Linked DNA regions of Kribbella sp. NBC_01245. The protein of the gene in region 1 interacts with the protein of each later gene in a pairwise test. Links are inferred from orthologs where the notes say so. Each region holds a gene or a part of one and is shown on either strand. Other genes may lie near its edges.

What was found. Proteins that work in one complex are often made in the same cells at the same time.
Region 2: the proteins of OG394_RS36645 (region 1) and rpe interact in binary tests that used the Escherichia coli proteins (3 or more experiments, as listed by UniProt). The link is inferred for Kribbella sp. NBC_01245 from one-to-one orthologs.

What each region holds. Positions count from the first base shown.
Region 1 is NZ_CP108487.1:7,944,094-7,951,899, forward strand. The notes cover bases 4,861-7,806. They hold OG394_RS36645 (sugar kinase), read right to left. Parts: upstream 6,886-7,806; coding sequence 5,836-6,885; downstream 4,861-5,835. Other genes in these bases: OG394_RS36635 (flavoprotein), read left to right, coding at 4,861-4,908; OG394_RS36640 (TIM barrel protein), read right to left, coding at 4,984-5,760; OG394_RS36650 (bifunctional 4-hydroxy-2-oxoglutarate aldolase/2-dehydro-3-deoxy-phosphogluconate aldolase), read right to left, coding at 6,878-7,501; OG394_RS36655 (sialidase family protein), read left to right, coding at 7,622-7,806. In the rest of the region: OG394_RS36620 (chitinase), read left to right, coding at 1-817; OG394_RS36625 (FAD-dependent oxidoreductase), read left to right, coding at 1,222-2,886; OG394_RS36630 (ATP-binding protein), read left to right, coding at 2,886-4,334; more of OG394_RS36635, read left to right, coding at 4,372-4,860. UniProt on the Escherichia coli protein: Catalyzes the ATP-dependent phosphorylation of fructoselysine to fructoselysine 6-phosphate. Functions in a fructoselysine degradation pathway that allows E.coli to grow on fructoselysine or psicoselysine.
Region 2 is NZ_CP108487.1:8,263,235-8,268,791, forward strand. The notes cover bases 89-2,979. They hold rpe (ribulose-phosphate 3-epimerase), read left to right. Parts: upstream 89-1,146; coding sequence 1,147-1,812; downstream 1,813-2,979. Other genes in these bases: cobM (precorrin-4 C(11)-methyltransferase), read left to right, coding at 89-407; OG394_RS38020 (cobalt-precorrin-6A reductase), read left to right, coding at 408-1,133; OG394_RS38030 (HAD-IIA family hydrolase), read left to right, coding at 1,826-2,605; OG394_RS38035 (amino acid ABC transporter ATP-binding protein), read right to left, coding at 2,602-2,979. Also shown: more of cobM, read left to right, coding at 1-88; more of OG394_RS38035, read right to left, coding at 2,980-3,342; OG394_RS38040 (amino acid ABC transporter permease), read right to left, coding at 3,335-4,021; OG394_RS38045 (ABC transporter substrate-binding protein), read right to left, coding at 4,069-4,911. UniProt on the Escherichia coli protein: Catalyzes the reversible epimerization of D-ribulose 5-phosphate to D-xylulose 5-phosphate.

The DNA.
Region 1 (7,806 bases):
CATCTCGGCGATCCGGGCCAAACAAGCCGCCGGTAAGAAGGTGCTGATCTCCATCGGCGGCCAGAACGGCCAGGTCCAGCTCACCACCACGGCCGCGCGGGATGCCTTCGTCAGCTCGGTCAGCGCGATCATCGACCGCTACGGGCTGAACGGTCTGGACATCGATTTCGAGGGCCACTCGCTTTACTTCAACTCGGGTGACACCGACTTCCGCAACCCGACCACCCCGGTCGTCGTCAACCTGATCTCCGCGCTGAAGAGCCTCAAGGCCAAGTACGGCGCCAACTTCGTGCTCACGATGGCGCCGGAGACGTTCTTCGTGCAGGTCGGCTACCAGTTCTACGGTGGTGCGGGTGGCGGGGACAACCGCACCGGCTCGTACTTGCCCGTCATCCACGCCATGCGCGACGCGTTGACCGTGCTGCACGTGCAGGACTACAACTCGGGCCCGGTGATGGGCCTCGACGGGCAGTACCACAACATCGGCAACGCCGACTTCCACATCGCGATGACGGACATGATGAAGGCCGGTTTCCCCGTCGCTAATACCGGTCACACCTTCCCCGGCTTGCGGCAGGACCAGCTCGCGTTCGGACTTCCGGCGGCTACTAGTGCCGGTAACGGCTATACGGCGCCGGCGGCCGTGCACCAGGCGCTGGACTGTCTGGCGAAGGGTACGAGCTGTGGCGGCTACACGCTTCGGGGAGGCGCGTCACCGTCGTTCCGGGGCCTGATGACCTGGTCGATCAACTGGGATCGCTACTACAACTGGGAGTTCCAGAACAGCCACGCGCCGTACCTCGCCTCCCTGCCCTGATAAGTGTCCCGAGGCCGGTGTGGCTTGAGGTAGGAGGCCACACGGGCCTCGGGACACTTATCAGCTTGGCCTACCCGTACCTGGTTCTAGCCGGGCGTGGGTAAGAATGTGGGCTTGACGTCCTCCACCCACCTGAAGGTGGGGGATTTCACCCCACTACCCGGAGGTAGCGAGATGAGGTTCGCGGATCAATGCCGTGCCGGACTGCGCAAGAAGGCTCACCGCGCTGCCACGGCCCGTCCGGCCGCAGTAACCACAAGGTTTAACTGTCGTGCTGATGCCGGTCGCTTGGTTATCGCAGGCCAGCACCGCAAAACCTACCCGATGCCACCGACAAACCCTGAATGGAGGGACCGGCGTTTCCTCCCTGCCATGAAGGACGGGGCTTTCACGCCGGACAATCGATGACAGCGTCAACGGTCCGCCCGGTCATCCTGACGGTAGATGACGATCCAGGGGTCTCCAGGTCGATCGCCCGCGACCTCCGCAGGCAGTACGGCGAGCAGAACCGCATTGTGCGGGCCGAGGCGCCAGACCAGGCGCTGGAGGCTCTCCGCGAGCTCAAGTTGCGCGGGGAGCCAGTGGCCGTGCTGCTGGCCGACTACCGGATGCCGGGCATGTCGGGTATCGAGTTCCTGGAGCAGGCGATGGACCTGTTCCCGCGGGCACGACGGGTGCTGCTGACTGCGTACGCCGACACGGACGCGGCGATCCAGGCGATCAACGTGGTCGACCTGGACCACTACCTGTTGAAGCCGTGGGATCCGCCGGAGGAGAAGCTCTACCCGGTCATCGACAATCTGCTGGACGCATGGCGGGCCAGTCCCGAGCGTCCGGCCGACGAGGTGCGGGTGATCGGTCACCGCTGGTCTGCCGCCTCCTACACCGCACGGGACTTCCTGGCCCGCAATGCCGTTCCGTACCGCTGGTACCGGGTGGACGACGATGACGAGGGCTGCCGCCTCCTTGCCGCGGCAGGCGTCGACGGAAGCGATTTGCCCGTAGTGATCTGCCCAGACGGCACAGTGCTGGTTTCGCCGTCAGAGGGCGAGCTGGCGGCAAACGTCGGCCTATCCACCAACCCGGCCGAGGAGTTCTACGACCTCGTAGTGATCGGTGGTGGGCCTGCAGGTCTCGGTGCCGCGGTGTACGGCGCAAGCGAAGGCCTTCGCACGGTCCTGGTCGAACAACTCGCCACAGGTGGTCAGGCCGGCCAGTCGAGCCGGATCGAGAACTACCTGGGCTTTCCGGATGGCGTCTCGGGTGCGCAGCTCACGGATCGGGCCCGTCGTCAGGCGGTCCGGTTCGGGGCGGAATTGCTGACCGCCCGCGAGGTGGTCGCGCTCGAATCCCTCGGGTCGGCGCGGCGGGTGCGGTTCTCCGACGGCAGCGAGCTCTCGGCACACGCGGTCATCCTCGCGACCGGCGTCGCCTACCGCACGCTGGAGGTGCCCGGGCTGGCCGAGATGGCCGGCCGTGGCGTCTTCTACGGCGGCGGATCGACCGAGGCGCCGAGCTGTTCGGGTCAGGACGTCTACATCGTCGGCGGGGCCAACTCGGCCGGACAAGCCGCCGTCTACTTCTCCCGGCACGCCCGCAAAGTGCATCTCCTGGTTCGCGGACCGGGGCTCGAGGCAACTATGTCGAGCTACCTGATCGAGCAGATCCGGGAGATTCCTGGGATCGAGGTGCACACTTGTACGGAGGTGATCAGCGGCAAGGGCGGTGACCACCTCGAGCGCCTGACTCTGCTGAACAACGCGACCGGGGAGTCCCGCGAGGTCAACGCCGAGTGGTTGTTCGTCTTCATCGGCGCGGCACCGCGAACCGACTGGCTGCCTGCCGATCTGTCTCGGGACCAGCGCGGCTTCGTGCTGACCGGCCCGGATCTGAACGGACGCCCGGCCGGCTGGTCCCTCGATCGCGAGCCGTACCACCTGGAGACGAGCCTGCCCGGGGTCTTCGCCGCCGGGGACGTCCGGGCCGAGTCGGTGAAGCGGGTCGCCTCGGCGGTCGGCGACGGCGCGATGGCGGTCACCCTGGTCCACCGATACCTGGAGATGCTCTGATGACGACGACCGAAGACCCGGCCCGGATCGGTATCGACGATCTGCGCACGCTCTTCCTGTTCGAGAGCCTCACCGACGACCAGCTCGAGTGGCTCGCGCGGGAGGGCAAGGTGGAGTCGATCGACGAGGGCATCGTCTTCGCCGAGGGCGACCCCGGTACCTGCTGCTACGTCTTGCTGGACGGCGAGCTCCGGCTGTGCAAGTTGTCGCACGGCCAGGAAGTCGAGATCAACCGGACGTCGCAGCGCGGGGTCTACGCCGGTGCGTTCACGGCATTCCTCGGCGCCGACGAGCGTACGGCGTACACGGCGACGATGCGGGTGACGCGACCGTCGGTCTTCTTCGTCGTGGACGCCAAGACCATGGCCACGATGATGAACACCTGGTTCCCGATGGCGGTGCATCTGATCGAGGGTTTCGTGATGAGCATGCGCCGGACCGGCCAGACGATGGCCCAGCGCGAACGCCTGCTCGCCCTCGGCTCGCTGTCGGCCGGTCTGACCCACGAGCTGAACAACCCGGCGGCAGCCGCCGTACGGGCCGCCGCGACTCTGCGCCAACGAGTCGCCGGGATGCGGGCGAAACTCGCCATGCTCGCCGACGGCACGTTGGACGCGACCAAGTTGCACGCGATCGTCGAGCTCCAAGAGGCCGCCGTCGAGCGCCTCGCGAAGGCGCCCGAACGTTCCCCGATGGAGCTCAGCGACGCCGAGGACACGTTGTCCGACTGGCTCGAGGACCACAACGTGGCCAACAGCTGGGACGTCGCGCCGGTCTTCGCGAGCGCGGGCGTCGACGAGGCGTGGGTGGACAACGTGCTCGCGGCGGTCGGCCCGGAGTACCTCGAAGGCGCTGTGCGCTGGCTGATGTACACCATCGATACCGAATCGCTGATGAACGAGATCGACGACTCGGTCACCCGCATCTCCACGCTCGTCGGCGCCGCCAAGCAGTACTCGCAGATCGATCGCGCGCCGTACCAGACGATCAACCTGCACGAGTTGCTCAAGTCGACGCTGGTGATGATGTCCGGCAAGCTCACCGGTATCGAGGTGGTCAAGGACTTCGACAAGTCACTGCCCGACATCCCGGCCTACGCGGCCGAGCTGAACCAGGTCTGGACCAACATCATCGACAACGCCGTCAGCGCGATGGGCGGCTCCGGCACCCTCACCATCCACACCCGCCGCGACGGCGAAGACGCCGTAGTCGAGATCACCGATAGCGGACCCGGCATCCCCGCGGATATCCGCGACCGCATCTTCGACCCCTTCTTCACCACCAAGCCGATCGGCGAAGGCACCGGTCTGGGCCTCGACATCTCCTGGCGCATCATCGTCAAAAAACACCACGGCGACCTCCGCGTCGACTCGGTCCCCGGCCGCACCACCTTCAAAATCGTCCTCCCGCTAGACCCCGAATCCGAGCCCGACATCGAGCTCGCCTGACGCCGGGCTTCGCGTGACCGACCCACCAGTCATTGGCGTGGTCGCCAGTGGTGCGGGCGGGGCTGAAGATTTGCGCGCAGGTCTGGTGGAACCGTTGCTCGCGAAGGGATGCCGAGTCGCCGTGACTCTCACCCCAACGGCCGCGCGATGGCTGGGCGAACTCGGGGAGATCGACCGCCTGGCCGAACTCACTGGCCTGCCGGTGCGCTCAACGCCTCGCATGCCCGGCGAACCTCGCGAGCACCCGAAGGTCGACGTGTTCGCAGTTGCTCCCGCGACAGCCAACACGGTGGCCAAACTCGCCCTCGGCATCGCCGACAACCAGGCGCTCTCGCTCCTCTGCGAAGCCGTCGGTTCCACGCCGATGCTGGTCTTCCCGCGCGTGAACGCCGCCCACGCACGTCACCCGTCCTGGCCGTCACACCTGAAGTTGCTCCAGTCCGCAGGCGTCCACCTGGTCTACGGCGACGACGTCTGGCCTCTCTACGAACCACGCGACGCAGGCGACGTACGACCGCTGCTCTGGGCTGCCATCCTCACCGGCATCGAGCGCCTTCTTCATCCCTCGCGGTAATCCCTCACGTTTGGTCACAAGGGCCCGATGAACGGCGACACGCCGCGTCACAAGGGCCCGATGACCAGGTTTGACTCAGGCGACGATTGCGCGGATGTGGGTTAGGGACTTGGGGGAGTCGGGGGTGGAGGGGCTGTATTCGAGGCCGAGGGGGCACTGGTAGCCGATGGTGGTCAAGGTGGCGATTTGCTGGCGCCAGTCGATGTGGCCCGAGCCGGGTTCGTGGCGGCCGGGATGGTCGGCGATCTGGACGTGGCCGATCAGGTCTGCGGCTCCCGAGAGCACCTCCGAAGGCGTCTCGCCCATGACGACTGAGTGGTAGAGGTCGTATAGCAGCTTGACGTTGGGCGAGTCGATCTCGGCCAGTAGTTCCAGGGCGAGCGGAGTCGAGTCCAGGAAGTTGCCGATGTGGTCGACCCGCGTGTTGAGCGGTTCGAGCACGAGGGTCACGCCCGCGGCCTCGGCGATCGGTGCGGCTGCTCGTAGCCCGGTGACGATCGCGCTCGTCTGTTCTGCGGCGGGGATCCCCGGGCGGGAGTCGCCGGACAGCACAACGAGGTTTGGCACACCAAGCCGGTTGGCAACTCGCACCGAGTCACGAACACCGCTGAGGAACTCGTCGTGACGGCTCGGGTCAACGAGATGGCTCGTCGGCTCACTTACCATGGACGTGATTCGTAGGCCGAGTTCGCTGGTGAGTCGCTCGATGGAGTCGATGTTCTTGTTGCGCCACATCCAGAACTCGACCGCGTCGATACCGGCCGCCTTCACCGCCTTGAGTTGCTGCTCCGACATTGGGTCGCCGTGCTCGCGGAACAACATCTCTACACAGACAGACAGTTCGTACGCCATACCGCTCTTCTCTCGTGGACGGTTCACCGCAGTCGCCGCGTGACGATCATGCCTTGCTCAACGGCGCGGTGAGATTTAGCGGAGGGTGGTGCCGGGGGTGTGGGGGGTTAGGTCTTGGCGGGTGGGGAGGGATTCCCAGTCGCCGTGGGCGGAGACGCAGAAGGCGCCGCAGGCGGTGGCTCGGGCTAGGCGGGCGGGGATGTCGAGGGCGTCGAGGGTGGCGCTTAGGTAGCCCGCTACGAAGGCGTCGCCGGCGCCGATGCTGTCGACTACCGTGACCGGGAGGGCGGGTTGGTGGATGGTGCCCGCCGAGGTGTGGGTCCACGCGCCGGCGCCGCCTGCGGTGACGACGACTTCCGTCACGCCGGCTGCTAGGAGGGCCGGGACCGGGTCGGGCGCTGCGGTGAGGATGTCGAGTTCGTCGTCGGAGGCGAAGACCGTGGTGAGGTGGGGAAGTAGGGGCCGAAGGCAACTAGCCGCCCCGGCGCGGGACCACAGACGGCTGCGGTAGTTGACGTCCAGCGAGACCGGTACGCCCTCGGCAGCAGCAGCCTGTACGACGTACGCCGTTGCCTTGCGGGCGCGTTCGGATAACGCCGGGGTGATGCCGGTGACGTGCAGGAGGCGCGGCCGGGCTGCCGCCAAGGCCTTTGCGACATCGGCGACGGTCAGTTCCGAACCGGCCGAGCCGCGGCGGTGATAGCTCACCCGGGTGACGTCGTGCGCGGGTTGGTCGAACGCGATGAAACCGGTGAACGAGGTGTCCGACAAGCGGGTCAGGCTTATGTCGACGCCTTCGGCGCGGAGCGTGCGTAGCACCAGTTGGCCGGGTTGGTCGTTGCCGACGGCACCTACCCAGCGGGGGTGATGGCCAAGCCGGGCAAGGCCGATCGCGACATTGCTCTCGGAGCCTGCGACGGATAGCGATGCCTCGCCGCCGAGTCGTAAGGCCTGGCGGGTGCGGATCGAGACCATCGCTTCGCCAAACGTCAGCACATCCGGAGCTGGCGCGCCACTGGCCGCGAGGCCAGCGGCGCCGGGCTCAGCAGCCGCGGGGTCAGCGGCGGCGGGGGCAGAGGTCGGGTCGTCCGACGTGGGGAGGTCGGAGTTCTCGGCGTCAGGCATTTGCGACTGCCTTGAGGAATTCGTTGGCTCGGGCGGCTAGTGCGGTCTGGGAACCGCCTTGGCCGGCATCGCCTAGCAGGGGGGAGCCGATGCCGACGGCGAAGGCGCCGGCGCGGAGGTACTCAGGGGCGGAGGTCGCGTCGATACCGCCGACGGCGATCAAAGGGGCCTTGGGCAACGGTGCGCGCAGCTCCTTGAGATAGCCGGGGCCGTACAGCTTGGCCGGGAAGATCTTCACCGCGAGCGCGCCGAGGTCCAGCGCGGTGATGACCTCGGTCGGGGTCAACGCGCCGCACAGCAGTGGCAGACCGAGCTCGATACTCCGCTGGGCACCACGCGTGATCGCCGGAGTGACGATGAACCCGACCCCGGCGGCGGCCACCTCGTCGGCCTGCTCCGGTGTCACCACCGTGCCCGCGCCGAGCAGCACCTCCGGGCCGAACTCCGCCCGCGCTTCTCGCAGAGCCTCGGCCGCGCCGGGCGTGGTCAGCGAGATCTCGAGCGCGGTCACGCCGGCCTCGATCAACGTGCGCACGCTGGTGAGCGCGAGCTCGGCACTGTCCGCGCGGATGATCGCGAGCACCCGCCTCCGGGTGAGTTCCGCCAGTAGTTCCATGTCGCTTCCTTCCCTGGACATCTCACACCGTAGTGCGGTCACGTTCCGTCGTGGTTAACTTACCGAGAGAGTTGATCTTCAGGTAACTAAGTTCCGAACCGCCCGAATCGGAAGGTCACCATGCGCAGACTCCTCACCCTCGCCCTCCTCAGCGCCACCCTGACCGCCACCGCCACCACCCAAACCGCCGCGACCACCCAGCTGACCGCAACCGGCCAAACCGCTGCGACCGCGCAAACCGCCGGGACTGACCGAACCGCCGCCACCGCCCGTGCGGCCGCGACCGACCGAACCGCCGCGACCGC
Region 2 (5,557 bases), 310 kb from region 1 along the record:
CGTTCGCGGCCGCGGCGGCCAGCCTCAACCGCGAACTGACCGTGCCCGAAGTCGCCCAAACGGTCATCCTCACCCGGCTCCAAGGCCGCGCGACCGCGATGCCGCCCGGCGAGGACCTCACCACCCTGGGCGCGAGCCGGGCCACGATCGTGCTGCACCTCGCGGTCGACAAGATCGCGCAGGTCGTCGCCGAACTCGCTCCGAACTACGGCGAGCAATGCCCGGCCGCGGTTGTCGCCTGGGCCAGTCGCGAGAACGAGATCATCCTCCGCGGCACCCTCGCCGATATCGCCGCGCAGGTACAAGAAGCCGGTATTCGCCGTACCGCGATCATCGTTGTCGGCAAGGTCCTCGCCGCCGAAGGCTTCACCGACAGCCACCTCTACTCGGCGGCCCGCGAGCGCTAGATGAAGGTCCTACTCCTCGGCGGCACGGGCGAGGCACGCGAGGTGGCACGCCTGCTCACACCGGCGTACGACGTCGTGTCCTCGCTGGCTGGCCGGGTGAAGGACCCCAAGCTTCCAGTCGGAGAGACCAGACACGGCGGCTTCGGCGGCGTAGACGGGCTCAAGCAATACCTGCGGGACCAGCAGATCGACGCGCTCGTGGACGCCACACACCCGTTTGCAGCGACCATGACGGCTCATGCGGTCGAGGCCGCGCGTGAGACCGGCGTACCGCTTCTGCTGGTACGACGACCCGGGTGGACGGCTAGACCCGGCGACAAGTGGCACTGGGTGGACGACCTCGCCACCGCCGCAACAGCGCTCGCAAACCTCGGTAGCCGGGCGTTCCTCACCACTGGCCGCCAAGGGCTCAAGGCCTTCGAACACAGCAACGTATGGATGCTCGCCCGCTGCGTAGAACCACCCGAGCCCACTCCCACCTGGTGCCAGCTAATCCTCGCCAGAGGCCCCTACAGCCTGGACAACGAGTTAGACCTACTCAAGAACCACCGGATCGACGTACTGGTCACTAAGGACAGCGGCGGCGAGATGACCTCAGCGAAGCTAGAAGCGGCCAGAGAACTAGAGATACCCGTAGTGGTTGTACGGCGTCCCAGCGTCCCGGAGGACGTAGAACTCGTCACAGAACCAGCCCAGGTCGTCAACTGGCTAGAGACCCGTCGATAGACTCCCAAATCTCATGGGTATTCAGATCGCGCCGAGCATTCTGTCCGCTGACTTCGCCCGCCTCGCCGACGAGGCGCGGGCGGTCTCGCATGCCGACTGGCTGCACGTCGACGTGATGGACAACCACTTCGTCCCGAACCTCACCATCGGCATGCCGGTGGTCGAATCGCTCGCGAAGGCCACCGACCAGCCGCTGGACTGTCACCTGATGATCGAGGACCCGGACCGCTGGGCGCCCGGGTACGTCGAGGCCGGGGCGAGCAGCGTCACCTTCCACGTCGAGGCCTGCCGGGCGCCGATCCGGACCGCCCGCGAGATCCGGGCCAAGGGCGCGCGGGCGTCGATGGCGCTCCGGCCGGCAACCCCGATCGAGCCGTACGAGGACATCCTGGCCGAGCTCGACATGGTGCTGATCATGACCGTCGAACCCGGATTCGGTGGCCAGAAGTTCCTCGACGTGTGCCTGCCGAAGATCCGGCGGACCCGCGAGCTGGTCGCCAAGCACGGTCTGGACATCTGGATCCAGATCGACGGCGGGGTGTCCGCCGAGACGATCGAGCGCTGTGCCGAGGCCGGAGCGGACGTGTTCGTGGCCGGCTCCGCGGTCTACAAGGCCGACGACCCGAACGAGATGATCGACAAACTCCGCCACCTCGCCACCGAAGCCAGCCCGCTCTAAACCTGGAGATGCGATGACCGAGGTGAAGCCCATCGAGAGCTGGCTGACCGATATGGACGGCGTACTCGTCCATGAGGAGCGGGCGATCCCCGGCGCCGGTGAGTTCATCGCCAAACTCCAGGCCTCGGGCCGGAAGTTCCTGGTCCTCACGAACAACTCGATCTTCACGCCACGGGACCTGCACGCGCGGTTACTTGCCGGTGGCATCGATGTGCCCGAGCACGCGATCTGGACGTCGGCGCTCGCGACCGCGCAGTTCCTCAACGACCAGCGCGCCGGCGGTACGGCGTACGTGATCGGTGAGGCGGGTCTGACCACGGCCCTGCACGAGGTCGGGTATGTGCTGACCGAGCGCGATCCGGATTACGTCGTGCTGGGGGAGACCCGGACGTACTCGTTCGAGGCGATCACGCGGGCGATCCGGCTGATCGCCGATGGCGCGCGCTTCATCGCGACCAACCCGGACCCGACCGGCCCGTCGGCCGAGGGCCCGCTGCCCGCGACCGGTTCGGTGGCGGCGCTCATCACGCGCGCGACCGGCGTAGCGCCGTACTTCGTGGGCAAGCCGAATCCGCTGATGATGCGCAGCGCGCTGAACCAGATCGAGGCCCATTCCGAGACCACCGTGATGATCGGCGACCGGATGGACACCGACGTGATCAGCGGTCTGGAGGCGGGATTGCGGACCATCCTCGTGCTCACCGGTTCGACCGGCAGCCACGAGGTGGACCGCTTCCCCTATCGCCCGACGCGCATCGTCGACTCGATCGCGGACGTCGTACCCCTCATCTAGAGCACTTGCGAGAGGAACTGCTGTAGCCGTGGAGACTCCGCCGCGGTGAAGAGCCGATCGGGCGGACCGGCCTCGACCACCACGCCGTGATCCATGAACGCGACCTGGTCCGCCACCTCACGAGCGAAACCCATCTCGTGCGTGACCACGACCATCGTCATCCCGGCCTTGGCGAGATCGGCCATCAGCGCGAGCACACCCTTGACCAGCTCCGGGTCGAGCGCCGAGGTGGCCTCGTCGAACAGCATCACCTCGGGCTTCATCGCCAGCGCCCGCGCGATCGCGACTCGCTGTTGCTGCCCGCCCGAGAGATTCCCCGGCCGGGCCGACGCCTTGTGCCGAAGGCCGACCAAGTCCAGCTGGTGCTCTGCCGCCGAAGCCGCCTCATCGACCGAGAGCTTCTTGATCTTGCGCAGCGGCAGGGTCAGGTTCTCCAGCACACTCTTGTGCGGGAAGAGGTTGAAGTGCTGGAAGACCATGCCGATCCGGCGGCGCAACTCGTCCGCACTGCTGCGCAGGACGGACACGCCACCGAGCTGTACGTCGCCCGCGTCCGGCTCGAGCAAGCGGTTCGTCGTACGCAGCAGGGTGGATTTGCCCGAGCCGGACGGCCCGATCACGCAGGCCGTCGTACCGGCTGGAACGGCGAGATCGACGCCGCGCAGCACCTTGTTGTTGCCAAAGGCAAGCTCGATCCCTTTGACTTCGAGACTCGCCGCCTCATAGGTGTCAGGCACGGGCCAGCTCCTCTTCCAGAATGGGACGGCCCTCGCGCAGCCGCTTGTCGAAGTAGTTGACCAGATGCGTGAGCGGCACCGTGATGATCAGGTAGAAGATGCCCGCCAGCAGCAACGGCGAGAGGTTGCCGTTGGTCGCCGCGGCGTCCTGGCCGATCCGGAACAGCTCCCGCTGACTGGCCAGCAGCCCGAGGAAGTACACCAGGCTCGACTCCTTCACCAACGCGATGAACTGGTTCACCAAGGCGGGCAGCACCCGCCGTACGCCCTGAGGGATCACGACGAGTCGCATCCCGGACGTGTAGGTGAAACCGAGGGCACGCGCGGCTTCGAGCTGGCCCTTTTCGATGCTCTGGATGCCTGACCGGAAGATCTCACCGATGTACGCGGCGGCGATGAGCGAGAGCGCGAGAATGCCCAGCGGGTAAGGGTTCGGGCCCCACCAGTGCCGGGTGATCGGCGACAGGCCCTGGCCGATCAGCAGGATCGTCAGGATGGCCGGCAGTCCGCGAAAGATGTCCGTGTAGACCTTCGCCGGCCAACGCAGCCAGCGCCGCCGCGACAATCCCATCACCGCCACGATCATGCCGAGCACAGTGCCCAGCACGACCGAGGCGGCGGCGAGGATGAGGGTGTTGACCAGCCCCACCTTCAGCATTTCCGGCAGGACCAGCTTCATCGACTCCCAGTCGAGAAACGTGTCCGAAAGAGTGGACCAAATATCCATCAGGCGGCGGGCAACGCGAACTTCACCGTGCCGCTACCCGGCTTGAACGACGGCGGCACCGCGCGACCCGGGTAGTACTGCTCGACCAGCTTGGTCCAGGTGCCGTCGGCGATGACCTCGTCGAGGGCCTTGTTCACCGCTTCGCGCAGCTTGTCGTTGCTCTTGGCAACGGCGTACGCGGTCGGCGCCGAGCTGAGCTCCTTCGCGGCCAGGATGACCACGCCGCCGCCCTGCTCCTTGGCCATCTTCTCGCCGATCTCGGCGGGGGAGATCCACGCGTCGGCGGTGCCGGCCTTCAGCTGACCGACCGCGGCGTTGTAGTTCGGCACGCGGACCGGGTTGAGGTCCTTCTGGGTGGCGTAGTCGTCCTGCACCGTGCCCTGGACGACGACCACGCGCTTGCCGGCCAACTGGTCGAACGACGTGATGCCCGAGGTCTTCGTGGTGTTCAGCCCGAGGTAGCCGAAGTCGTAGCCATTGCTGAAGGCAACGGTCTTCTTGCGCGCCTCGGTGATGGTGATGGACGAGCTGCCGAGGTCGAACTGGCCGCCGTTCACCTGCGAGAGCAGGGCGGAGAAGTCCGTGCCGACGAACTCGGGCTTCAGGTTCAGCTTGGCGGCGACCGCGGTGATCAGGTCGTTGTCGAAGCCGGTGAACTTGCCGTCCTTGACGTACACGTTCGGCGGGGCATCGGTCAGCGTGCCGATCCGCAGCGTGCCGGCCTGCAACAGCCCGAGGTCAGGGCCGTCGGCGGTGGACTTGTCGTCCGAACCGCAGGCGGCGAGGCTGACGGCCAAGGTGATGGCGGTGCCTAGGGCAACAAAAGCGCGGATGGCGCGCACAGGTATCTCCTTTAGGTGCATCGGGCAACGATCGTGGGGGTGACCCACGCACCGACGCTAACGCCGCCCGACGGGCAGTCATTCCACGCTGACACCCGCTGAGACAGCGCCGGAAAGTCCACTCGGTCTGTGCTATATCAATCGGGACGGTCTCGAAGTGTGGTCGATCCGGCTCACTCCGTGAACAGATGATTCCGCCGCGTCGGGTTGCTCGCCGAACACCTGGCGGCACCCTTGTCGCCTGAGCGGGCTGTCTCTTTGGTCACAAGGGTCCGATGAACCCCGACACGCCGCGTCACAAGGGTCCGATGAACACCGACACGCCGGGGTGCGAAGGGCCGGTGAGTGTCTTGAGGTGTGACCTGGATCCTGGCGGGGTTGCGGACTAATGGCACACTGGAGGCACGAGTGAACCCACTCGCGTGCTCCGGGGTCGGTGTAATTCCGAGCCGGCGGTTATAGTCCGCGACCCGATCGACGCAGTTTGTCGGCCGGTTGACCTGGTGGAATTCCAGGACCGACGGTGAAAGTCCGGATGGGAGGCGCACGCGATCGGCGGGTGCGTCTCGCGTGTGCCCGGAGGACTGTAGCCGCCGGATTCACTGCGATACGCGCGCGCCGGTTGTCACGACCCCGAGAGCTCGAC